Regions from separate parts of the Bacillus sp. DTU_2020_1000418_1_SI_GHA_SEK_038 genome, predicted to be linked through region 2. Evidence: predicted binding sites of a transcription regulator. Region 2 holds the regulator's gene; each other region holds the start of a gene.
What was found. Region 2 encodes Rex, which represses fermentation and respiration genes when NADH is low (regulators of the CRP and FNR family bind a similar motif). Its sites were predicted from a motif close to TTGTGAAATATTTCACAA; they were not measured.
Positions count from the first base shown of each region.

Region 1: a site for Rex is predicted at 3,101-3,118, ahead of RRV45_RS08400 (cytochrome c oxidase subunit 2A). Genes of this name have one in related genera too.
Region 3: a site for Rex is predicted at 1,019-1,036, ahead of RRV45_RS20790 (AtpZ/AtpI family protein). Genes of this name have one in related genera too.
Region 4: a site for Rex is predicted at 2,257-2,274, ahead of qoxA (cytochrome aa3 quinol oxidase subunit II). Genes of this name have one in related genera too.

Region 1 covers NZ_CP135435.1:1,693,931-1,700,097, reverse strand. The annotation lists gene RRV45_RS08415 (SCO family protein) at 1-311, opposite strand, end outside; gene RRV45_RS08410 (cbb3-type cytochrome c oxidase subunit I) at 714-2,411, opposite strand; gene RRV45_RS08405 (cytochrome c oxidase subunit II) at 2,426-2,890, opposite strand; gene RRV45_RS08400 (cytochrome c oxidase subunit 2A) at 2,900-3,040, opposite strand; gene RRV45_RS08395 (EAL domain-containing protein) at 3,215-4,432, opposite strand; gene aspA (aspartate ammonia-lyase) at 4,597-6,012, opposite strand; gene fadH (2,4-dienoyl-CoA reductase) at 6,165-6,167, opposite strand, start outside.
Region 2 covers NZ_CP135435.1:504,861-511,027, forward strand. The annotation lists gene abc-f (ribosomal protection-like ABC-F family protein) at 84-2,006, opposite strand; gene moaC (cyclic pyranopterin monophosphate synthase MoaC) at 2,366-2,857, shown strand; gene RRV45_RS02715 (redox-sensing transcriptional repressor Rex) at 2,945-3,592, shown strand; gene RRV45_RS02720 (YdiK family protein) at 3,626-3,832, opposite strand; gene RRV45_RS02725 (CPBP family intramembrane glutamic endopeptidase) at 3,829-4,560, opposite strand; gene groES (co-chaperone GroES) at 4,855-5,139, shown strand; gene groL (chaperonin GroEL) at 5,211-6,167, shown strand, end outside.
Region 3 covers NZ_CP135435.1:4,192,418-4,198,584, reverse strand. The annotation lists gene RRV45_RS20795 (S8 family serine peptidase) at 1-919, shown strand, start outside; gene RRV45_RS20790 (AtpZ/AtpI family protein) at 1,190-1,411, shown strand; gene RRV45_RS20785 (ATP synthase subunit I) at 1,418-1,792, shown strand; gene atpB (F0F1 ATP synthase subunit A) at 1,816-2,529, shown strand; gene atpE (F0F1 ATP synthase subunit C) at 2,606-2,818, shown strand; gene atpF (F0F1 ATP synthase subunit B) at 2,956-3,468, shown strand; gene RRV45_RS20765 (F0F1 ATP synthase subunit delta) at 3,465-4,001, shown strand; gene atpA (F0F1 ATP synthase subunit alpha) at 4,026-5,537, shown strand; gene RRV45_RS20755 (F0F1 ATP synthase subunit gamma) at 5,641-6,167, shown strand, end outside.
Region 4 covers NZ_CP135435.1:2,403,901-2,410,067, forward strand. The annotation lists gene qoxB (cytochrome aa3 quinol oxidase subunit I) at 1-1,118, opposite strand, end outside; gene qoxA (cytochrome aa3 quinol oxidase subunit II) at 1,288-2,202, opposite strand; gene RRV45_RS11910 (MocR-like pyridoxine biosynthesis transcription factor PdxR) at 2,554-3,918, opposite strand; gene RRV45_RS11915 (GNAT family N-acetyltransferase) at 4,013-4,588, shown strand; gene RRV45_RS11920 (nucleotidyltransferase domain-containing protein) at 5,117-5,911, opposite strand; T-box leader at 6,091-6,167, shown strand, end outside.

The DNA of each region.
Region 1 (6,167 bases), 1.2 Mb from region 2:
ATATATTTTCTTGGCAGCAAATCATAAACTTGAGCCATATTCATTTCTAATTGAGGGCAGACAGTCGCACAGGATGTATAAAGAAATGTAATGAATATATACTTATCTTCAAACTCAGAAATCGGATATTTCCGTCCTTTGTTATCCTCTAAAGTGACATCAGGGAATACGGGCTTTTCCTCCATCAGCTGATTCACTCTCGCGGTTTCTGCCGTAAATGCTCGGAATCCATCTGTCGCTATAAAAAACAACACACAGCCAAACAATAATACAAGGATGGTAGCAATTGTATTATGCCGGTTTTTGATCACGGAAATCACTTCCCAAATCATTATTTTGCTTTTGTTTGATTTTTATAAAAAAGAGATAGCCCTATCTTCGAGCTATCTCAATTGTCAATCAATGTCCAGCTGCAGCGGCTAGCCCCGATGTACAGGACGTACTAGTGTCGACAATGCGACAGGACAAGGAAAGCTACTTCAGCGACACATCGCACGACCAAAAGCGGAGCTTTTGGGAGGACGTCGCGTTTTGTCGACCTCGAGGTGGACTTGTCGGGGCTGAACGAGCCGCCTCCGCTTTTCGTTCTGTCTAGCTCCAGCGCCTACCCCCTCGAGGTCACAAGCCGATCCTCCCAGAAAGGTAAAGAACACCTTTCCGGAAGGCCCGTCTTGTGCTTGTCGGGGGTGAGCAAGGCGCCTCCGCTTTTCTATTTACCAAGTCTTAAATGGCGGTGAACCTGGTGGTGCATTTACAATCATATCAGTCAGTGGCAATACATATGCCATAGCAACAACTATGATCATAACTACAACCCAAACTCCCCAGCGCTCGGTCATATAAGGAGTTTTAGATTCTCCTTCTTCCACTTCAGCAATTGGGAATTCTGTTTCACCTTTAGGAGCAAAGAACATTAAATTAAATACTGCATACACCTGAATAATTACTGCGACCATTAGGAGTGATGCACCAATACCTACCGCAGTCATATATGGATCCCAGCCTAACGTTGCTGAGAAGTCGCCATAAGTTGTAAATGACGTTCTTCTTGGTGAACCAAATAATCCAACAGTGTGCATTGAAAAGGACATAATTACCATACCAATTGTCCAAATAATCGTTTGAATAACACCTAATTTATTCATTTGCGGTGTTAATACTCGTTTTGAAATATATGGGACTAACCAATAACTAATTCCAAAGAATGTCATAACTACGGACATACCTAATGTTAAATGGAAGTGGCCAACAACCCACATTGTATTATGAACAACTTGGTCTAATTGGTTCGTACTTTGAACAATACCGCCTGCTCCTGCTGGTGCAAAGGCAGCCATTGCGATAAATGGAGCTAAGAAACGAACATCTCCCCATGGAAGCTTTTTAAACCAACCTAAAAGTCCTTTTCCGCCTTTTCTTCTACCAGTACGCTCAAATACCGCAAACATTGCGTAAGCAGTCATTAGAGAAGGGAAACCAATTGCTAAACTCATGAATACGTGCATGAATTTAACTGGTTCTGAAATACTTGGGTCTACGATTTGATGGTGGAATCCACCAGTAATATTCATAATAACTAATGCAATTACTACAACACGAGTTAAATAGTCATTAAAACGTGTTCCTCCAATTACTTTTGGTACAATGACGTACCATGCTGAAACTGCTGTTAAATACCAAATATTAACTGCCGTATGTCCAAATGCCCAGAATAGTGTACGAGCAACCATAACATTGATTGTATCAACCCATCCTAGAGACCATGGAATAATCATAAATAGTACTTCAACCGCAACAAAAGCAGTTGCGCCGACTAATAATACAAATACACCAGTAGCAAAGAATGCTAGAATTGGAACATGCTGCCCTTTGTTCATCTTTCTCCAGTGCGCAACATTGATAAATGCTCCAGCTGAAAGCATCCACACACCTAATACGATAAACACTAAACCAAAGTAAAAGACTGGATGAGCTGCCATTGGTGGATAGAAGGTAAACATAACCGATGCTTCATTCATTACGATTGGTATAACTACTAACACAAAACCGAATATCTTCATCCAAAAACCTATCCAAGCCATCTTTCTAACTTTTGGAAGAAGACCGCCTAATGTATGTGAAAGTCCTGCATAAAAATACCCAATTGTAAAGAAAGCTGATAGCACGACAATTAGAAGTAAACCGTGTGCTGTTAATACTTGATAATAATTAAACCATGTTGGTAATTCTAAAAGACCAGCACGATTTAACCCTTGCAATAACCCTAACAATCCGCCAAGAAGTAACGCTATAAATGCAACAGATAGATATGATTTCGATATTCTAGCGTCCTCTAAGCTTATACCAAGCACTTTATTTGCTTTTTCTTTAAAAACTGTTGATTTTCCCTTTTGTTGAATGACCGATTCCACTATACTTCCCCCCTTTATTTAACTGTAATGGTAGTACTCATTAATTGGTGTCCAGCACCACAGTATTCATTACATAGCACTAAATAATCACCCGGTTTATCAAATTTTTGTGTTATCTTTTGAATATGTCCAGGCATGACCATCGCATTAATATTCGTATTTGCAACTTGGAATCCGTGTACAACGTCTTTAGACGTCATTGTGAAATGAACGGTTGATCCTGCAGGTATTTCAATATTGCTAGGAGTAAAACTAAATATTTGTAAAGTCATGACTACTTCATATTCATTTTCACCAATTTTTTTAATACCAGGCTGATCAAAAGGTGCTGTTTCGTCTACCTTTTGCGGGTCAATTTGTTCATTATGACTTGGTGGTGCCATTCCTAAAGCAAATCCTTGATAACCAGTAATAAGCATGAAGCCCATAATCATTCCAAAACTCAATGTCAGCCAAATTTTTTCTCCACGATGCATCATTTTCCCCCCCTATACTCTAGTCATATATAAACCAAATAGTACAAAATAAGTAATCAGAATGACTGCCCCGACTAAGGTTACAGAAAAGGCTGTACCTTTCTGTGAATGCTCTTCTACCTTTGATTTATTATCTTGTTTTGTGGCTCCCATCTGAACACTACCTCCTTTTGTTCTTTATAGTTACATAATAATTGCGAAAGGTTCTCATTGAAGTGAAGTGAATCACACCTATCAAATACGCGCAAAATTTTAAATAATATGTATCTCTTTCAGACAAAATTTAGACAAAAAAGGCCCCCTTTGAGGAGGCCTTGGTATTCTATATTAGAGTAATCCTTCATTTTCATAAAGGAAATCATATGAAAGATCAATAAATATATAATCAATCGCATTTAACGGATACGAAAATGTACGGATTGTTTCCCCTGTCTCCATATCCCTGTATAAATCAGATAAAATACCTCGCTTTTCCTTTTTCATTTTCAAAATATTCTCGAAAAAATAAGGTCGCCAGCTCCAGTTTTTATGCAGGTATTCTGGCTGAAGCAACCAATTATTATCTTCCTTAAAGATATTGGCTGATTTCTGAATTCCATTTTCATCACATACATATAAGCGAAAAGCGACATCTGTTAAAGATATAGAAAGTTCCTTTATTAAATCCTCATATTCGAGCATTCTGCGATTTTTTGTTTGGAGAAACTGAGTAAGCCTTTCGTTAAACTTCTCTGTAACATTATACAATTCTTCGAGTTTTTTCTTTTCGTAAGAGATAAATTCATGCCATTTTTCCTTTAATTTATCCTTTTTAATATCGCGTTCTACAAATTCCTCTGATGGTTTTTGTAAATAATAGCCCTGGTAATATCTCCCCCCATTTCTCCACGCGAATTGAAGCTGATAAACCATTTCAATATTTTTAAAAAGCAAAGTGGCCCCAATTTTTCGCGCTAATAAAGAAATAGAAAGTAAGATATCATGTAATATATGGGCAGAAGCAGTAGACCGAAGCTCATTTAAATCAACCTTTAAAATATTCGGTGAGATTTGCCCAATTCTATCTAAATGGCTTCTCTCATTCCCCATATTATCAATGGCAATCTTGATGTCATAAGTCCGAATATAATTTAATAGATGGTCTAAATGCTCTACATCCCCCTTGTAGACACGCTCAGTCGATTCTAGTACGATCCGGTTTAGTTTTATCCCCTTCTCTTGATATTCAAACAAAATGGACAGAAAAGATTCAGCATTATCAAACATTAATAAATCTGCATCTTTATTAATAAAAAGAAGAATATCATCCTCTAATAAAAGTGCTTTCTCTAACGCCTTTCTTAAGACGGTATGATCGATTTCCAGCCTATATTCTTCAGGTATGCTTTCATCTAGAAAAATAGGGCCTAAGCTTACAACCCCATTTTCTCCTTTATATCTTCCTAATATCTCATAACCTGTGACTCTTAGTTCATCGGCACTAAATATCGGTTGAAAATATGGAAATACATGATCCAAATCCGTTAATATTTCTAGGGCATCCATTTTCATACCCTCCAGTATTAAATTTATCAAATACTTTTCAATAAAGTGAAACTTCAATCAGCGGGAATCTAACAACCCGTTAATCTGCGATAAATGGACAAAAATACCGATAATCCTATCGGTATTTTCGTCCATAAATTAATTACATTATATTGGCAACAACATTACTTATCAAGTAAAGATGCACCAGAGATTCCAGGCTTTGTCATTTCATATGGATCTAGAATCAGATCTAATTCTTCTTCACTTAGCACATCATATTGCAGGCATAATTCACGAATGGATTTCCCATTTACAATTGACTCTCTGGCAATTTCGGAAGCGACATTATATCCGATATGCGGATTGACAGCAGTTAATAATCCTACGCTTTTTTCCACATACTCTTTAAGTCGGTCAGCATTAGCTGTTATTCCTGATACACAGAAGTCAGTAAATACACGGAAGCCATTATTCATGATTGAGATGGATTGGAGCAGATTAAATAATAGTACTGGCTCCATAACATTCAACTCAAATTGGCCCGCTTCAGAGGCAAGAGAAATTGTATGGTCATTGCCAATTACTTGGAAAGCAATTTGGTTAAGGACTTCCGGCATCACCGGATTTACTTTTCCTGGCATAATTGATGAACCAGGCTGACGGGCTGGCAAGTTAATTTCATATAAACCCGCTCTCGGACCTGAAGCCATTAATCTCAGGTCATTAGCGATTTTTGACATGTTCACCATACAGATTTTAAGGGCTGCTGATACCTCTACATAGGTATCCGTGTTTTGTGTAGCGTCAACAAGATTGCTGGCTGGTTTTACAGGGATGCCAGAAATCTCAGCTAAATACTGAACAACTTTTTCAATATAAAGTGGATCAGCATTGAGCCCGGTTCCTACAGCAGTCGCTCCCATATTTACTTCTAATAAAGCTTCCTTTGATCTTTCGATTCTTTTAATATCTCGTTCAATTACATTCGTATAAGCCCTAAATTCCTGCCCAAGACGAATAGGAACTGCATCCTGCAAATGAGTCCTTCCCATCTTAATAACAGAATCAAATTCGATCGCCTTTTGATTAAAAGCTTCCTTCATTTCATTCATGGTAGTTAACAAAGTTTCTAGTGCTCTATAAACAGAAAGATGAATTGCTGTTGGAAAGGCATCGTTTGTGGATTGGGCCATATTAACATCAATATTTGGATTCAAATGAAAATATTCACCCTTTTCTTTCCCCAAAAGCTCTAATCCTCTATTTGCGATAACTTCGTTCGCATTCATATTAATGGAAGTTCCCGCTCCGCCTTGGATAGGATCGACAATGAAGTGATCATGCCATTTACCTGAAATAATTTCATCTGCTGCTTTGCAAATTGCCTCTGCTTTTCCTTTATATAAACGCCCAATACTTGAGTTAGCAAGGGCAGCAGCTTTTTTTACAATTGCCATCGCAATAATTAAATCTTTGTCTAATTTATATCCTGTAATGGGAAAATTCTCAACAGCTCTTAATGTTTGTATTCCATAATAAGCCTCAATCGGGACATGCTTTTCTCCCAAGAAATCCTTTTCAACACGATATGTACTCACGAATAAACATCTCCTAATCAACCAAATATTGAAGAAAGGGAAGCGTCTTCTCCCCTTAAGTTTAGTATACTATATTTAAAAAGTTTTTCAGTTACTTTTACTAAAAAAAAGAACTAGCAAGGAGTGACACCTTTCTCCTGCTAGTTCTTTTTTTA
Region 2 (6,167 bases):
ATAATGTGAATAATTATGTGGATAAAAAAAACCAGGAGTGAATAAACTCCTGGGTCAAATTTCAGATAAAAAAGATTATTCTGCTACTCTGCTAATACTGTCCACTCTTCAACTAATTCATCTAGTTTAGACTTTGCTTCGTTATTTTCTTTCGTTATTTCCAAAACCTTCTCATGATCTTGATAGATTTCAGGCTCACAAAGAAGCTGTTCGAATTGGGCAATTTGGGCTTCCAACCCTCCAATTAGCTTTTCAACTTCTTCTAATCTTCGCTGCTTTTGTCTTTCGAGCTTTTTTGCTTCCTTATCCATCTGATAGCTATTTTTGTCTTGATTAACTTGAGTAAAGGAGGATGTCTTTTCTGCAAGGTCCAAGGTTTTCAACTCTTCTTGTTCCTGCTTCTTCTCAACATAATAATCGTAGTCGCCAAGAAACTCCGTTGCTCCATTTTCATGAAGCTCAAGAACTTTTGTTGTAATTCGATTAATAAAATAGCGGTCATGAGAAACAAACAGTATCGTTCCAGGATAATCAATTAAAGCATTTTCTAATATCTCTTTACTATCTAAGTCGAGATGGTTTGTTGGCTCATCCAGGATTAAGAAATTGGCTTTTTGCATCATTAACTTGGCAAGTGCTAAACGAGCCTTCTCTCCTCCGCTTAATGTAGAGACGGTTTTTAGGACATCATCTCCAGAAAAGAGAAAGTTCCCTAATACAGTTCGGATTTCCTTTTCTGGTGTAAGTGGATATTCATCCCAAAGCTCATTAAGTACGCGTTTATTTGAGGTAAGCTCAGCTTGTTCCTGATCATAATAGCCAATGGCTACGTTGGATCCGTAGTGTATATTCCCTGCAATTGCAGGAAGCTTATCAATGATCGTTTTTAATAGTGTGGATTTACCAATTCCATTTGGACCCACAAGAGCAATACTTTCTCCACGAGTAATCCGGAAGGATATGTTTTTCGAAATCGCTTCATCGCTGTATCCTACCGCAACAGATTCCACCTTCAGTACTTCATTGCCTGTTTGCTTTTCAATTTGGAATCCAAAATTAGCGGACTTTTCATCCCCTAAAGGGCGGTCCATTAATTCCATTCTCTCCAGCTGTTTTCTGCGGCTCTGAGCCCTTTTCGTTGTGGAGGCCCGGGCCAGATTGCGCTGAATAAAGTCTTGCAGTTTAGCTACTTCTTCCTGCTGCTTCTCAAATTGCTTTAAGTCCCGTTCATAGTTTGCCGCTTTTTGGTCAAGATAAGAGCTGTAATTACCGGTATATTTTCTGCTTTGATTTCTGGATAATTCGTAGACTTGCGAGACAACTTTATCTAAAAAATATCGATCATGGGAAACAATTAAAATAGCCCCGTCATACGTTAGCAAGTATTGCTCGAGCCAAGATAACGTATCAATATCTAAATGGTTGGTAGGCTCGTCCAAAATTAAAATATCAGGCTTCTTTAAAAGTAGTTTTCCTAGAGCGAGCCTTGTTTTTTGCCCCCCGCTTAAAGTGGATATTTTCGTATCATAGCTAAAGGATTGAAAGTTCAGGCCATGGAGAACCGAGCGAATGTCCGATTCGTATTGATAACCGCCTTGTTCCTTAAATTGAACTTGCCGATCATCGTATTCTTTTAAAATGCGTTCATATTTGTCGGGATTTTCCATTGCTTGCGGATCAGACATTTCATTCTCGAGTCTTCGCAATTCCTTTTCAAGCTTTTGCAGATGTTCGAATACAGTTAACATTTCATCCCAAATGGATCTTTCGGATTCAAGACCGGTATTTTGGGCTAGGTACCCAATTTCCACTTCCTTTGGCTTAATAATGTCACCAGAATCATAAGACATTTGGCCGGCGATCATTTTTAAAAGCGTGGATTTACCTGCTCCGTTTCGTCCCACAAGGGCAATTCTATCTCTAGTTTGTACTTCAAGCTTTATATTCGATAATATAACTTCAGCACCAAAGTTCTTTATTAATTGATTGACTTGTAATAAAATCATTTTGTTCACCTCAAGCTTTATCGCAGATTAACGGGCTGTAAGACCCCCACTTTAAGAAGTTGAGTAAGCAAAAATTACTAAGTGGGGGATCAACAGCCCGTAAATGCCCGAATTTAGGAACACAGACTAAGAACGCCACATCCTGTGGCAACGTCTGTGTGACCCACATCCTGTGGGCCGCAACTAACAATCAATGGGGGATGAAGAAAACCCCCACTGATTGAAGTTTCACTTTATAGAATAAGTGTAACTCATTCATATTTGTTGGGCAATGTATGTGAGGATGGACAAGAATTATTGTGAAGTGTTTTACACATTTGCCTAAAAATAGTGTATGATTTTGTTGTGAGGTGTTTTAAATGTCTGATTTTACCCATTTTAATCAAGAAGGCAGAGCAAAGATGGTCGACATAAGCGAGAAATCGGTGACGGCGAGAACTGCGATTGCTCATTCCAGTATTACAGTTAATAAAGAAATATATGAAAAAATCACTTCTAATAAAATGAAAAAAGGTGATGTACTCGCGGTTGCACAAGTCGCGGGAGTGATGGCGTGCAAGAAGACGTGGGAAATCATTCCAATGTGTCACCCAATACCATTAACAGGAGTAGATATTTCGTTCTCATGGAGCCTCGATCAAGAAGAATATACACTGCTCATTGCCGCTACTGTCAAAACAAAGGGGAATACTGGAGTTGAAATGGAAGCGTTAACAGCTGCATCCGTATGTGCATTAACAGTTTATGATATGTGTAAGGCAGTTGATAAAGGGATGGTCATTGGCAAAACCTATTTAGTAGAAAAAACAGGCGGAAAAAATGGAGATTTTAAAAGGGATTCCAGATTATAATCTATTGATTATAAATGAAATAAAGCTCCTAAATAATTAAACATTTGTCACAATGTGTTGAGCAAACGTAAGAGAGGAGATAAGATAATGGCGAATGAGTCATTAAAAATTCCACAAGCAACAGCCAAAAGGCTTCCTTTATATTATCGATTCTTAAAAAATTTGCATGCTTCTGGGAAACAAAGAGTCTCTTCTGCAGAATTAAGTGAAGCAGTAAAGGTTGATTCTGCTACAATTCGGCGGGATTTTTCCTACTTTGGAGCTTTAGGGAAAAAAGGATATGGCTATAATGTAAATTATTTACTAACCTTTTTTCGGAAAACGTTAGATCAGGATGAATTAACGAAAGTAGCCCTTATTGGTGTTGGTAATTTAGGCACTGCCTTTTTAAACTATAATTTCCTCAAAAACAATAATACGAAAATTGAAGTAGCCTTTGATGTAGACGAGGGAAAAGTTGGGACATTCATTGGTGATGTACCAATTTATCATATGAGTGATCTGGAAAAAGTAATCGAGGACCAACAAATTCAAGTCGCGATTTTAACTGTTCCCGCTCCTGCAGCACAACCTATTGCTGATCGAATTGTCCAAAGCAGTATAAATGGAATTTTGAATTTTACTCCTGCCCGTTTATCTGTACCGTCCTCAATCAGAATCCATCATATTGATTTAGCTGTAGAGCTGCAGTCGCTTATATACTTTCTTAAGCATTATCCTGCAGAGGAAGAATAAGCTAAACAAAGAAAATGAGCACTATTCATGTGCTCATTTTCTTTGTTTGTTATTGATAATTTTGAAATGAATTGCAACCATCCGCAGGCCGGTACCTAAGTCAAAGGTTGCGATAATAATTAGAAAGTAAGTAAATATTCCCCAGCCTTCGTTTCTTTGAATGTTTTGGATCGCGATATAAGTAAAGAGGATCCCTAGAATAATATAGATGATGCCTGATAACAATGGTGTCCTTCTCATAAAAATCCTCCAATAAAGCTTTGCATTTTTTCCGCTTCTTTTATCCAGTTTTCAATGTTTTCTCTGTTAAATTGGATAATGACGACAAGTGTATTCATAGCCACATGCGCAAAAATCGGTACTAGAATTTGCTTTGTTTTCACATATAGGAAAGCAAAGGTAAAGCCCATCGCTGAGTACAAAAGAATATGTTCAAACTCAAAGTGAGCAAGAGCAAAAATAACAGAACTTATTAAGGCAGAAAGAAAAAAGTTCAGCCTCTGATAAAGCGTTCCGAAAATAATCTTTCGGAAGATAATTTCCTCTAGAATTGGACCAATAATAGAGCTGACAACAACGACTAAGGGTGATGCTTGAATAAGTCTAATAATTTGTTGTGTGTTCTCTGAGCCCATTTCAATTCCAATTAAATTTTCTATATTGGCGGCAATAGATTGCGCAAATAAAGCAAGGAATACTCCACCAATGGCCCAAGCTATGGAAGATCCGGCAGACGTTGCATTTCTCAATGAAAGGCTTTCCTTCATTTCTTTTCGGAGGAGTGCCAACGTAATAATTAATGTGATTGTAAAGCTAATGACAATCCAAGAAGTGACAGCGATGGTTTCCATGTCAGCCATGCTTTTGCCGTATAGTGTTCCCCAAAACGCTATGAACGGAACCCCGATTAAACTAGATAATTGCATCCCTATATAAGCAATGAGAATATACCAATATTCTTTTCTCAATATTTTATCTCCTTATCCATTGTGTATACCAATCCTCATTTTACCCGTAAAAAGGTCCAAGTTTCAAATTGTAGACTTAAAAAGATGGTTTGCTGCCTGGATTTTAAGGATAAACTATCATTTGGCAATGTCTGTAAAAGTTAAGTGGCCCATCTTAAATATTTTTTACAAAAAATTTGAGCTTCACTCTTGCAAATATACAGCAGATTCATTAATATAATAATTGTGTTAGCACTCACTAGATGAGAGTGCTAATAAATAAAATTTACATATTTATTGAGGAGGTTGTTTCACTTGTTAAAGCCACTAGGTGATCGAATTATTATCGAGCTTGTTGAAACTGAAGAAAAAACTGCAAGCGGCATCGTTTTGCCGGACACTGCAAAAGAAAAGCCTCAAGAAGGCAATGTAGTTGCTGTCGGAACTGGCCGCGTTCTTGAGAACGGTGAGCGTGTAGCCCTTGAAGTTGCTCAAGGCGACCGCATTATCTTCTCAAAATATGCTGGTACTGAAGTGAAGTACGAAGGCAAGGAATATTTAATTTTACGCGAAAACGACATTCTTGCTGTTATTGGTTAATTAAGCCATACAGCTTTACAACTTTATTAGTTTGAACTGCCTATTTAACTATTTCGAGGAGGTTATTTATTATGGCAAAAGAGATTAAATTTAGTGAAGATGCACGCCGCGCAATGCTTCGTGGAGTAGACGCTCTTGCAGATGCAGTAAAAGTAACTCTTGGACCAAAAGGACGCAACGTGGTTCTTGAGAAAAAATTCGGTTCTCCGTTAATTACAAATGACGGTGTAACAATCGCGAAAGAAATCGAATTAGAAGATGCTTTCGAAAACATGGGTGCAAAGCTTGTTGCTGAAGTTGCAAGCAAAACAAATGATGTAGCTGGTGACGGTACGACAACTGCAACGGTTCTTGCTCAAGCGATGATCCGTGAAGGACTTAAAAACGTTACAGCTGGTGCAAACCCAATGGGTATCCGTAAAGGAATCGAAAAAGCGGTTGCGACTGCTGTTGAAGAATTACAAGCTATCGCTAAGCCAATCGAAGGCAAAGAGTCTATTTCACAGGTTGCTGCAATTTCTTCTGATGATAAAGAGGTTGGTGCTCTTATCGCTGAAGCTATGGAGCGCGTTGGTAACGATGGTGTTATCACAATCGAAGAATCAAAAGGCTTCACTACTGAGCTTGATGTAGTAGAAGGTATGCAATTTGACCGTGGATACGCTTCTCCATACATGGTAACAGATTCTGACAAAATGGAAGCAATTCTAGAAAATCCATATATCTTAATTACAGATAAAAAGATCACAAGCATTCAAGAAATCCTTCCAGTTCTTGAGCAAGTGGTTCAACAAGGCAAGCCATTACTGCTTGTTGCTGAAGATGTTGAAGGGGAAGCGCTTGCTACATTAGTAGTGAACAAACTTCGCGGAACTTTCAATGCTGTAGCTGTTAAAGCTCCTGGCTTTGGTGACCGTCGTAAGGCAATGCTAGAAGATATCGCGATCCTAACTGGCGGTGAAGTAATCACTGAAGAATTAGGCCGTGACCTTAAATCTGCTACAATCGAATCTTTAGGACGCGCTTCT
Region 3 (6,167 bases), 780 kb from region 2:
TTGGGAAATAAAGCCTGATGTCGTTGCGCCTGGGGTCGCGATTAACAGTACTGTGCCTGGCGGGTATTTGCCATTACAGGGGACAAGTATGGCTGCGCCGCATGTCGCGGGGGCCTGTGCATTAATTAAGCAAGCGAATCCCGACTGGGGACCTGAGGAAATTAAGGCGGCTCTTATGAATACGGCAAAACCCATTTTCAATCAAAAGGGAAAGCTGTACCGGACATTCGAGCAAGGCTCTGGGAGAATTCAAATCGAAAAGGCGCTAAAGACCAATACGCTGGCTATCCCTGCGTCCCTTCAATTCGGGAAGTTCCAACTCGCAGACAGTCTACATGAGCATACAAGCTATGTGACGATTAAAAATATCAGCACAAAAGGTCAATCTTATTCATTTTCGATCCCGCCCGCAGAAAACGGCTTGAGCTGGAAATTTCCTTTATCCTTCTTTTTAAAGCCAGGAGAGAAAAAGAGAGTGGAAATCAAGCTTTCTGTTGATCCGGAGCTGCTGAACAAAAAGATTTATGATGGCAATATTAAATTAAATGCCGGGTCACAAACAATCACCCTGCCCTATCTTTATGTCCTTGAGGAACCGAATTATCCGCGGGTAATGGGGTTTGGGATAGGCAAAGGGGATAAAAAGGATATGTACCGCTATGAAGTGTATTTGCCAGGAGGAGCGGAGGAATTTGGAATCGCCATGTTTAATGCAGAAAGTCTACGCTTTATTGGATTTTTGGACTGGAAAAGGAACGTTGGAAAAGGACAGCTTTTGCAGGAGATCGATAGTCAACAGCTTCCAGATCCAGGTCTTTATTTAATCAAAGTTTTTGCCAAAAAGGCGGGAAAAGAAGATTCTATTGAGTCATATCTTTTCATCCAGCCAAATGGCCAATGGGTTGTGCAAAATAGCTAAATAAAAAGAGCGTAGCAAAAATACGCTCTTTTTTCAATAGATTTCGCCTAAATTAAATTGTGAAAAGATTGTGAACTTACCATATTATAGTCTTTTTGGATGTGACTTTTTTCACTACAAACACATTGACATTGACAAGTGCCTATTGTATGCTTACAAAGGATGTAAATGGCAGGGTTTTCAAAATGAAAAAGCAGTCATGAATCCCGTTATAATAAGACTTTTTAGCAATCTTTTTACCGTTCTCTTATCTGGAGAGGATGCGTTTTCATGCGTCAAAAAAACCGCAGTCCATTTATCGCAATGGGCTTAATGTCTGCTATTCTTTCACAATTAGTTGGATCTGTCTTAATTGGCATTTTTGCAGGAAGATGGCTGGACAGTAAGGCTGGTACCGAACCGCTATTCCTTATTATAGGATTATTTCTCGGCTTGGCAACAGGAATTTTTGCCATGACCCGATTAATCCAACATTTTTTCACAGGAGAATAAAAGACCATGCCGGAATTGAAACTGATGTTTATTAGGCAACGAAAATACATATTTTTACTGTTGTCCGTTTATGTTCTTGGCTGGGGATTTACCTCTTATCAATCTATTTTTCTTGGGCTTATCTTAGGAACATCTTTAAGCTTATTTAATTTATGGCTGATGGCAAGAAGGGTAGATAAATTCGGACAAGCGGTGGCAAAGGGAGAAAAGGTGCGTTCCTTAGGGATGGTTTCCAGGATGGCATCAGCTGTTCTAGCAGTGATGATCGCGATGAAATATCCGGAAAAGCTGCACCTGATTAGTGTTGTTTTTGGATTAATGACAGCCTACATTGTCATTATGATAGATTATTTTCTTCAATCTTTTCATTTACGTAAATAGTGGGGAAGAGAGGTGAAACACATATGCATCATGAAAATCCAATAGTTGATTTTCTAGGCTTAAGCTTTAACCTAGCAAACATATTGATGATTACAATTGCAAGTTTGGTTGTTTTCATTATTGCAGTAATTTCAACCCGCCGTCTAGCCATGAAGCCTACTGGAATGCAGAACTTTTTCGAATGGATCATGGATTTTGTTAAAGGCATTATTGGTAGTACGATGGATTGGAAGACAGGTGGCAGATTCCATATATTAGGGATTACATTACTTATGTATATTGCCATTTCAAACTTTTTAGGGTTGCCGTTTGCTGTTGTAATTAATGATACACTTTGGTGGAAATCACCTACAGCCGATCCGGTTATAACATTAACACTAGCAACAATGGTTGTAGCACTTTCACATTATTATGGAATTAAAATTAAAGGTGTGAAGGAGTACGGCCGTGATTTTTTCAAACCAATGCCGTTCTTATTTCCTCTTAAAATTATTGAGGAATTTGCAAACACCTTAACACTTGGTCTACGTCTTTACGGTAATATTTTTGCCGGAGAGATTTTACTTGGACTTCTTGCAGGCGGATTAGCTATGTCAGGATTTGGCGGTATGTTAGCTGCCATTATTCCAACACTTGCTTGGCAAGGGTTCTCGATCTTTGTCGGCGGTATCCAGGCATTTATTTTTACCATGTTAACAATGGTTTATTTAGCTCACAAAGTGAGCTCGGACCATTAATATATATACCTGTTCATTTTGAACAAACCATTTTTAAATAATACACTTTTATACAATTTTAAGGAGGAACTTAATAATGGGTCTAATAGCAGCAGCAATCGCAATTGGTTTAGCAGCACTAGGTGCTGGTATCGGTAACGGTCTTATCGTATCAAGAACAGTAGAAGGTATCGCTCGTCAGCCAGAAGCTCGCGGTATGCTTCAAACTACAATGTTCATCGGGGTTGCGTTAGTTGAGGCGATTCCTATCATCGCTGTAGTTATTGCGTTCATGGTTATTGGTGGCTAATAACGAGTTAAAATGTTCCAAAATGGCGAAGATCATTCTATGAGAACCTTCGCCTTTCCTTTATGTCCTATATTCCTGAGAAAATCGTTTTCATATACACAGAAACTTGAGAGACTCTTGAAGGGAGTGAATCGATGGTGTTAAATAGCAGTTTAGTATTTGGGGTTGCTTTTAACGGCGGAGATATTTTATTCCAGCTTGTGATGTTTATCGTTTTACTAGCTCTGCTCAAGAAGTTTGCATGGGGTCCGCTAATGGGCATCATGAAGCAGCGTGAAGAGCATGTAGCAGGTGAGATTGAAGCAGCTGAACAAAGCCGTCAAGAAGCGAAGAAGCTTTTAGAAGAGCAAAGAAATCTGCTTAAACAAGCACGTGAAGAGGCACAAGGCCTAATCGAAGGTGCTAAGAAGCAAGGCGATCTGCAACGTGAGGAAATCATTACGGCAGCTCGTACTGAATCCGAACGTATTAAGGAATCTGCCAAGCTTGAAATCGAGCAGCAAAAAGAAAAAGCGGTTGCAGCTATTCGCGAACAGGTTGCATCTCTATCTGTCTTAATTGCTTCTAAAGTCATTGAGAAAGAATTAAGTGCAGCAGATCAAGAAAAGCTGATTAACGAATATATTCAAGAGGCAGGAGAAGAGCGATGATAGGCTCAACAGTAGCAAAACGCTATGCGTTAGCTCTTTTCCAGCTTGCAAATGAACACCAGCTTCTTGACCAAATGGAAGAAGAGCTTCGTGTAGTTAAGGATGTAGTCAACCATAACTCCGAATTAAATGCGGTTTTGAAATCTCCAAAACTTCCAATTGAGAAGAAGAAAGAGATCATTAAGGATGCGTTTGCATCTGCAAATCAATATGTGTTAAACACACTTATGATTTTAATAGAGCGTCATCGTGAAGATCATATTTCCGATGTAGCTGATCATTTTATAAGCCTTGCTAATGATGAAAGAGGCATTGCAGAGGCGAAAGTATACTCAATCCGCCCATTAACAGAAGCGGAACAAAACGCTTTATCTGCATCTTTTGCAGCTAAAGTTGGAAAACGATCACTTCGTATAGAAAATATTGTTGATTCTAATTTACTCGGCGGCATCAAGCTTCGAATCGGAAACCGGATTTTCGACGGCAGCTTGCGCGGTAAGCTAGATCGTCTAGAACGTCAATTATTAGGCTAAGATTCGTAGATAGGGGTGAAACTCATGAGCATCAAAGCTGAAGAAATCAGTGCGCTGATAAAAAAGCAAATCGAAAACTATCAGTCGGAAATTCAAGTGAGTGATGTAGGTACGGTTATCTCTGTGGGTGACGGTATCGCTCGTGCTCATGGCCTCGACAATGTCATGGCTGGAGAACTTGTTGAATTTTCAAACGGCGTTATGGGTATGGCACAAAACCTTGAAGAAAGTAACGTCGGTATTATTATTCTTGGACCTTTCACTGAAATCCGTGAGGGGGATGAAGTACGCCGTACAGGACGCATCATGGAGGTTCCGGTTGGGGAAGAACTAATCGGCCGCGTGGTGAATCCACTTGGACAGCCAGTAGATGGCATGGGTCCAATTAATACAACAAAAACACGTCCTATTGAAGCAAATGCTCCTGGTGTTATGGATCGTAAATCCGTACACGAGCCGCTTCAAACAGGAATTAAAGCGATTGACGCATTAGTGCCAATCGGACGAGGACAACGTGAGTTAATCATCGGTGACCGTCAAACAGGTAAAACATCTGTTGCGATCGATACAATCTTGAACCAAAAAGATCAAGATATGGTTTGTATCTATGTGGCAATCGGACAAAAGGAATCTACTGTTCGTAATGCAGTAGAAATGCTTCGCAGAAATGGTGCATTAGATTACACAATCGTTGTAACAGCTTCTGCATCACAGCCAGCTCCACTGCTATTCTTAGCACCATATGCTGGGGTAACAATGGGTGAAGAGTTCATGTATAACGGCAAGCACGTTCTTGTTGTATATGATGACTTAACGAAACAAGCATCTGCTTATCGTGAGCTTTCGTTATTATTACGCCGTCCTCCAGGCCGTGAAGCCTATCCAGGGGATGTATTCTACTTACACAGCCGTCTATTAGAGCGTGCTGCTAAATTAAGTGACGCAAAGGGTGCTGGTTCTATCACAGCATTGCCATTTATCGAAACTCAAGCAGGTGACGTTTCTGCTTATATTCCTACAAACGTTATTTCCATTACTGATGGACAAATCTTCTTACAGTCTGACCTATTCTTCTCAGGTGTTCGTCCAGCGATCAACGCAGGTCTTTCTGTATCACGTGTAGGTGGATCCGCACAAATTAAAGCGATGAAAAAGGTTGCAGGTACACTGCGTCTTGACCTTGCATCTTACCGTGAGCTAGAATCATTTGCCCAATTCGGTTCTGACCTTGATAAAGCAACACAAGCGAAATTAAACCGTGGTGCCCGTACAGTTGAGGTTCTTAAGCAGGATCTGAATAAGCCGTTAAAAGTTGAGAAGCAAGTTGCGATTCTTTACGCACTTACTCGCGGCTTCCTAGATGATATTCCTGTACATGATATTCGTCGATTCGAATCTGAGTTCCATGCATGGTTAGACCATAACCGCAAAGATTTGTTAGACCATATCGTTACAACAAAGGATCTTCCTGCAGATGACGATATGGGTGCTGCTATCAATGAATTCAAGAAAACATTCGCAGCATCTGAAAAATAGAATTTCTCTATTATAAGGGTCTGACAATAGGAAAGCAGACAGTGCCCGGAAATATCTGGGTGCTCTCTGCTGGACATTCTTTGAAAAAGGGTGGTGAGAACCTGTGGCATCATTACGCGATATAAAATCTCGTATTACTTCTACGAAGAAAACGAGCCAAATTACGAAAGCAATGCAAATGGTATCTGCTGCGAAAATGAGCCGTGCAGAAATGAATGCGAAATCATTCGTTCCCTACATGGAAAAAATTCAAGAAGTTACTGCCTCCATCGCGATTGGAAGCAAGGATGTAAACCATCCGATGTTAACAAGCCGACCTGTAAAAAAGACTGGATATTTAGTTATCACGTCTGACCGTGGTCTTGCGGGAGCTTTTAACAGTAACGTCTTAAGGCATGTATACCAAACCATTCAACAACGCCATAAATCAAATGATGAATATGCAATCATTGCGATCGGCCGTAATGGAAGAGATTTCTTTAGAAAGCGCGGCATGAATGTCGTTCTTGACATTGTTGCCGTTCCGGATCAGCCTGAGTTTGCTGAGATTAAGGACATTACGAGCAAAACGGTTGGCATGTTTACAGATGAAACATTTGATGAATTATATATGTACTATAACCACTATGT
Region 4 (6,167 bases), 1.9 Mb from region 2:
AATTCAATTTTTCCTTTATACATCGTTAACAGCCAGTTAAAGATTTTAATTCCGGTCGGAATTGCAATCGCCATTGTTGTAATCGAGAAAATACTATTCGTTAATGGTCCCTGCCCCATTGTAAAGAAATGGTGTGTCCAAACTAGGAATGATAAAAACGAAATAATTACAATGGAAGCAACCATTGATTTGTAGCCATATAGATTTCTACGTGCAAAAGTGGAAATTACTTCACTGTAAACTCCGAATGCCGGTAAAATTAATATATAAACCTCTGGATGTCCCCAAACCCAGAATAGGTTCGCCCAAAGCATATCCATGCCGCCATTTGTTGTTGTAAAGAAGTTTGCTCCAAATAATCGGTCCATTGTTCCTAGAAGTAGTGCAACTGTTAGTACTGGGAAAGCAAATACAACGATAACGTTCGCAATAAACGCAGTCCATGTGAACATAGGCATCTTCATTAATGTCATGCCCGGTGCTCTCATTTTTAAAATCGTCGTGATAAAGTTAATTCCTGAAATTAATGTCCCGATCCCTGCAATCTGAATCGCTATCATATAATAATTCGTTCCTACTGATTGACTGAAATCATTTCCTGCTAGAGGGAAATATGAAGTCCAGCCTGCATCAGGAGATCCCCCGATGACGAAGGAAATGTTGAATAACATCGCACCCATAAAGAATAACCAGAAGCTTAGCGCATTAAGACGCGGGAATGCTACGTCACGAGCACCAATTTGTAATGGAACAACGAAGTTCATTAAGGCATAAATAAATGGCATCGCCATAAAAATGATCATTACCACCCCATGGGTAGTGAATACTTCATTGTAATGCTGAGCATCAAGCAGCGTATTGTCAGGTACAGCCGTTTGTGCCCTCATCATAATCGCATCTACCCCACCACGGAAAAGCATGAGGAGAGCAGCTATCAAATACATAATACCGATCTTCTTATGGTCAACCGTTGTCAACCATTCACGCCATAAGTAACCCCATTTTTTAAAATAGGTAAGACCGGCGATGATCGCGATAACGGTCAGACCAATTGCAACCATCGATGCATAAATCGCTGGACTTGGATGAGGTATGGCAAATCGATCAAAGTAATCCATATTTATTTGACTCCTTTCAGGAAATATTGATAATTTCACTAGATGTAAACTTTGAATCTAGCATTTATTTTGGTGCACAGTATTTTTTGTCATATCTTAAGGTGAATCATTCGAACTGTGATATTGTCCCACTTGTTCATGTTTTGATTCTTCATGTAATTGATTCCTGTTAATGACCAGCGTGTTGATCTTCATGAGAATCATTTGATTCCTGCTTATCACCAGCATGTTGACCTTCATGAGTATCATTTGATCCATGATTATGTTCAGGAGCAGGTCTGAATTCTAAATGTGTATTGCTAAACGTTAATTGACCAAGGTGGCCTGGTTCGAGTAATTTATCGAATTTTTCTTCTGTTAAAGGCTCTGCAGTCTCTTTCACTTCTTCTACCCATTTATCAAACTCAGTTTCAGGCATCGCTTTCACATTGAATGTGTTTTCAGCGAATCCTTTCCCGCTAAAGTTTGAATTACGTCCCATATATTCTCCAGGAACATCTGCTGCTAAGTGCAACGTAGTTACCATGTCTGACATGGCGTATTTTTGTCCTCCTAACTGTGGAATCCAGAAGGCCGTGATTGGTCCAAATGAGTATAGCTTAAATTCTAACGCCCGATCAGTCGGGATATATAGGTAGTTAACCGTTTCGATCCCTTCTTCCGGATAACTAAAATGCCACTTCCAGTTAGAAGTTGATGCATAAACAACTAAAGGCTCCTTATCTTCATATCCCTTCGGAGTAGCTTCCACCTCATACGTGGATTTTACTGTAATGACAGACAGGAAAATGATGATTATAACGGGAATCCCTACACAGATTGCTTCAACAATCGGATTTCCTTCGATATGTGGAGGTTCATAATCCTCACTTTGTTTCGATGCACGGTATTTTAGTAGAACAAATACTAGCAGAGCAAAAACCGCAATGACAATGATCGCCATCATCGCAATCGATATCCAAATGACATTGGCTGTCGTTTCGGCTTGAGGTCCTTTAGGATCTAAAACCATTAATGATTCACAACCTGTTAACACAGTGAGAATAGTAATAACTAAACATAAAAAAGCCCATTTTATTTTCATTGAGGGTGCCCCTTTCTTTTAAATTCAGCTTTGAAGCATTAAATAAAAGTTTATCTGTGATTTATATCACATTTAACAACTATCTTATTCTCATAAAACATTTAAAACAATAAATAAAGCACGATGTCACAAAATGTTCATGATATAACGGCGAGAAAATTCACAAAAAGTTCAAAGATCGCAAACAACTAATATATTCATATAATAAATACTGGCATTATAAGAAGTAAGTGGATTAAAAAGAAAAATTAATTAATGGAAATTAAAAAAGACCAAACATAGAGAAATATGTCCAGTCCATTGAAATAGGTTTCCTTTAATTTCAATATAATGAGAAACAGCCTCCCTCCCCTATAACCACGCCTCTTGTAATCTTTGAATGCCTTCTTTAATTTCTTCTATAGTAAGCCCCCCATATCCAAGGATCACCATATGTGTTTTCGGTCTTTTTATAAATGATATGGATGCCGGGTATATCCGGACCCCTCTCTCTGCTGCTTGATGGATTGCGTATTGCTCTGTTAGGTTGGGAGGCAGCTTTAGGACAATATGCAGGCCAGAATTTTCCCCAATCAACTCAAAATCTTCGGGAAGATGGTATTCTATAGCTTGTAATAATGCTTGATGTTTTTTCCGATATGTAGTGCGCATTTTGGCGAGATGGCGATCAAAATAGCCTTCTTTCATAAAATCTGCTACTGCTAACTGATCGATACGTGAAACCGTTGACTTTCTGTGAATATTATATTTTTCAAACTCTTCAACTAAAGTTATTGGCAGAATCATATAGCTCATGCGGATGGATGGAATGAAAGATTTGGAAAATGAACCAAAATAAATAACATGCTGAAGTTGATCAATCTGAGTTAATGACGGAATCGGCAGCCCATTATAGCGAAATTCTGAGTCATAATCGTCTTCAATAATAAAACTTTTATGTTCATTTGCCCATTTTAATAATTTTATTCTCCTTTCAATGGACATAATCATTCCTAAAGGAAACTGGTGGGCCGGTGTTGTATACAATAAATCTATTTTTCTATCAGGTATTGATACTCCGTAATCATCAACTGGAATGGGGATCATTTTAATAACTAAATTTGCAAGTACAGCCTTTGCCCGAATAAAACCAGGATCTTCCATGCCAACACGTATATCTAAGCCAAAAAACTGGCATATATCCTGTAGCTGCATTTGTGTTCCGCTATAAAGAAATACTTGCCCGGCTTCGCATTGAACTCCGCGAGAACGTCCCACATATTTTGCTATCTCACTGCGTAACGCCCATTCCCCTTGCCACGGACTACTCACTAAGAATGATTCTTCAATGTACCGACGAATCATCCGTTTCCAAATATGATAAGGAAAATTGGCTGTATCCACATGTCCTGAATTGAAATCAATGGGCAATTGATTATTCGGATACATGGCTAAATCCTTATTTGGTATATTTATCGTTTTAGGCAGCCATTCCTGTTCAAAAGATGATACAAAATAGCCCGACCGCTCCCGGCTCATTATATAGCCTTCCGCTAATAATTGTTCATACGCTTCGCGCACGGTATGAATACTTACACCCAGTTGAGTAGAAAGCTCGCGTTTAGAAGGAAGTTTACTATGAGCAGCTACTGTTTTATTAAGAATGGCTGTTTTAATTTGCTCATAAATTTGGATATACTTAGCCTTTCCATGCTCTAAATAAATCGGCAGTTCCATTGGCTTCTCCTTTTGGTATGGCTAATATTTTTCATTTTGGTTATTTTTATCATACCAAATTTTCATTTTAATGGAGGCAAGGAGTGATTAAATCATGGAAAATATTAATTTAGAAAATGACATTGTTTTGTTAAGAGAAATGAATCAAAATGACGTGGAAGGAATTTATGAAGCTTCACAGGATGAATTAATTTGGAAGCATATGACGTTGAACATCGCAACTAAAGGCGATGCGGTGGAATTTGTGGAAATAGCACTAAGTTTAAAGGAACAAGGGACAGAATATCCATTTGTCATCATTGATCAAAAAACAAAGGAAATCATCGGATCGACTAGATTTTTAGATTTACATTTAGAGCATAAACGATTAGAGATTGGCTATACATGGCTGAATCCAAAGTATTGGCGTACAAGTATCAATACAAATTGTAAGTATTTGCTGCTAGAATATTGCTTTGAAAAACTGAATCTTCACCGCGTTCAACTTAAAACAGATCACGAGAATTTCCGATCGCAAAAGGCCATTGAACGAATCGGTGGAAAAAAAGAAGGCATTCTGCGCAACCATATGATTCGCCAAGATGGCACTGCCCGTCATACGGTCATGTACAGTATCACGCACGAAGAATGGCCATCTGTTAAGGAACATCTCCAGCAATTACTGGAATAGTTGAGTAGTCCATTGGGGAGTTTTGGAGGAATTCCAGTTAATATGAATACTATAAAGGTTTCATGGTGCACGTTTTGGTGGAGCCGCAGTTAAAATGGTAACTATGAACGATACATAACGCGCGTTTTGGAGGAACTTCAGCTAAAACGAGCACTATGAAGACTTCATAACACGCGTTTTGGAGGAATTCCAGTTAAAACGGACACTATGAAGACTTCATAACACGCGTTTTGGAGGAGCTTCAGTTAAAACGGTCACTATGAAGACTTAATAACACGCGTTTTGGAGGAGCCGCAGTTAAAACGGTCACTATGAAGACTTCATAACACGCGTTTTGGAGGAGCTACAGTTAAAACGGCCACTATGAACGATTCATAACACGCGTTTTGGAGGAGCCGCAGTTAAAACGGTCACTATGAACGTTTCATAACACGCATTCTGGAGGAACTCCAGTTAAAACGAACACTATGAAGTCCTCATGACGCAGGTTCTGTAGGAGATCCAGTTAAAACGAACACTTTGGGGATCTTATTCCCAGGTCTCTTTCAATATATCCCTGAAAAGCTGATTAAGCTCATTTGTTGGATTCGGACCATCCCGATGTATCTTTTTTGCAAATCCTTCGAGATGTTCAATTTCTGCCAGAATAAATGAATGGAGAATATCAATGTTCAAGTCAGCGCCAAACTCTTCTCCGTTCATTTTATATTGAATTATTTTTACAACTTCATCTGCCAGCTCTCCTGGTGAAATAAGCATATCTAACAAAATATGAAAGTTAACGGGAGGTATGGTTTGAAATGTTTCAATCCATTTGGCTGCTAGAAGTGGTCTTAATACATTGATATATTTTTTATTTTTTCGTTCAATCCTTTTAAGACAGTCACGGAAATTCCCTTTTGCCATTTTTACATAATGATTGACCCCAATTACAGGCAAAAATGCATTCTGTGCTATCAACCTCATTCGGTCGATGGTTGAATAGGATTGATGATAAATAATACTAGAATGAAGCCATTCGAAAAGAGACGGATTAGATTTCCTTAACAATCTCAATGCCTTTGTCAGCTCCCAGCCACTTAAATCCAATTGATCGTCAATTGGAATTGAAACGGCATCCCGATTCGGAATTTCAATCGTATCCCTCTGTTGATCAATAGATAAATACCAATCCATCCGGTGTACATAAATGAAACGAACATCGTAGTCACTAACTTTTGACGGGAACCCCCATGCTCGGCTACCCGCTTCACATGCATAAAGGACCTTTATATCATAATCCACTTCCAGTTGATGGATTACCTGCTCGATATGGTCTAACATTTGGATGCCCCCGATCTAATCATGATTAAGTATAGTCTTGGAACAATACCTATTTTTTTAGTATGACAATATTAATGTGACATAAGCAAATATAAGGAGATCATTCAATTTCAATTCAATTAAAAAATAAAAAAATTATATTGACATATTATTTTCTGTCTGCTAAATTTACTGTAATAACAAAATCAGTGACGAGAAAGAGTAAGATAAGCAACCCTGTTCAACAGAGAATCGGTATTTGGTGAGAGCCGATGTT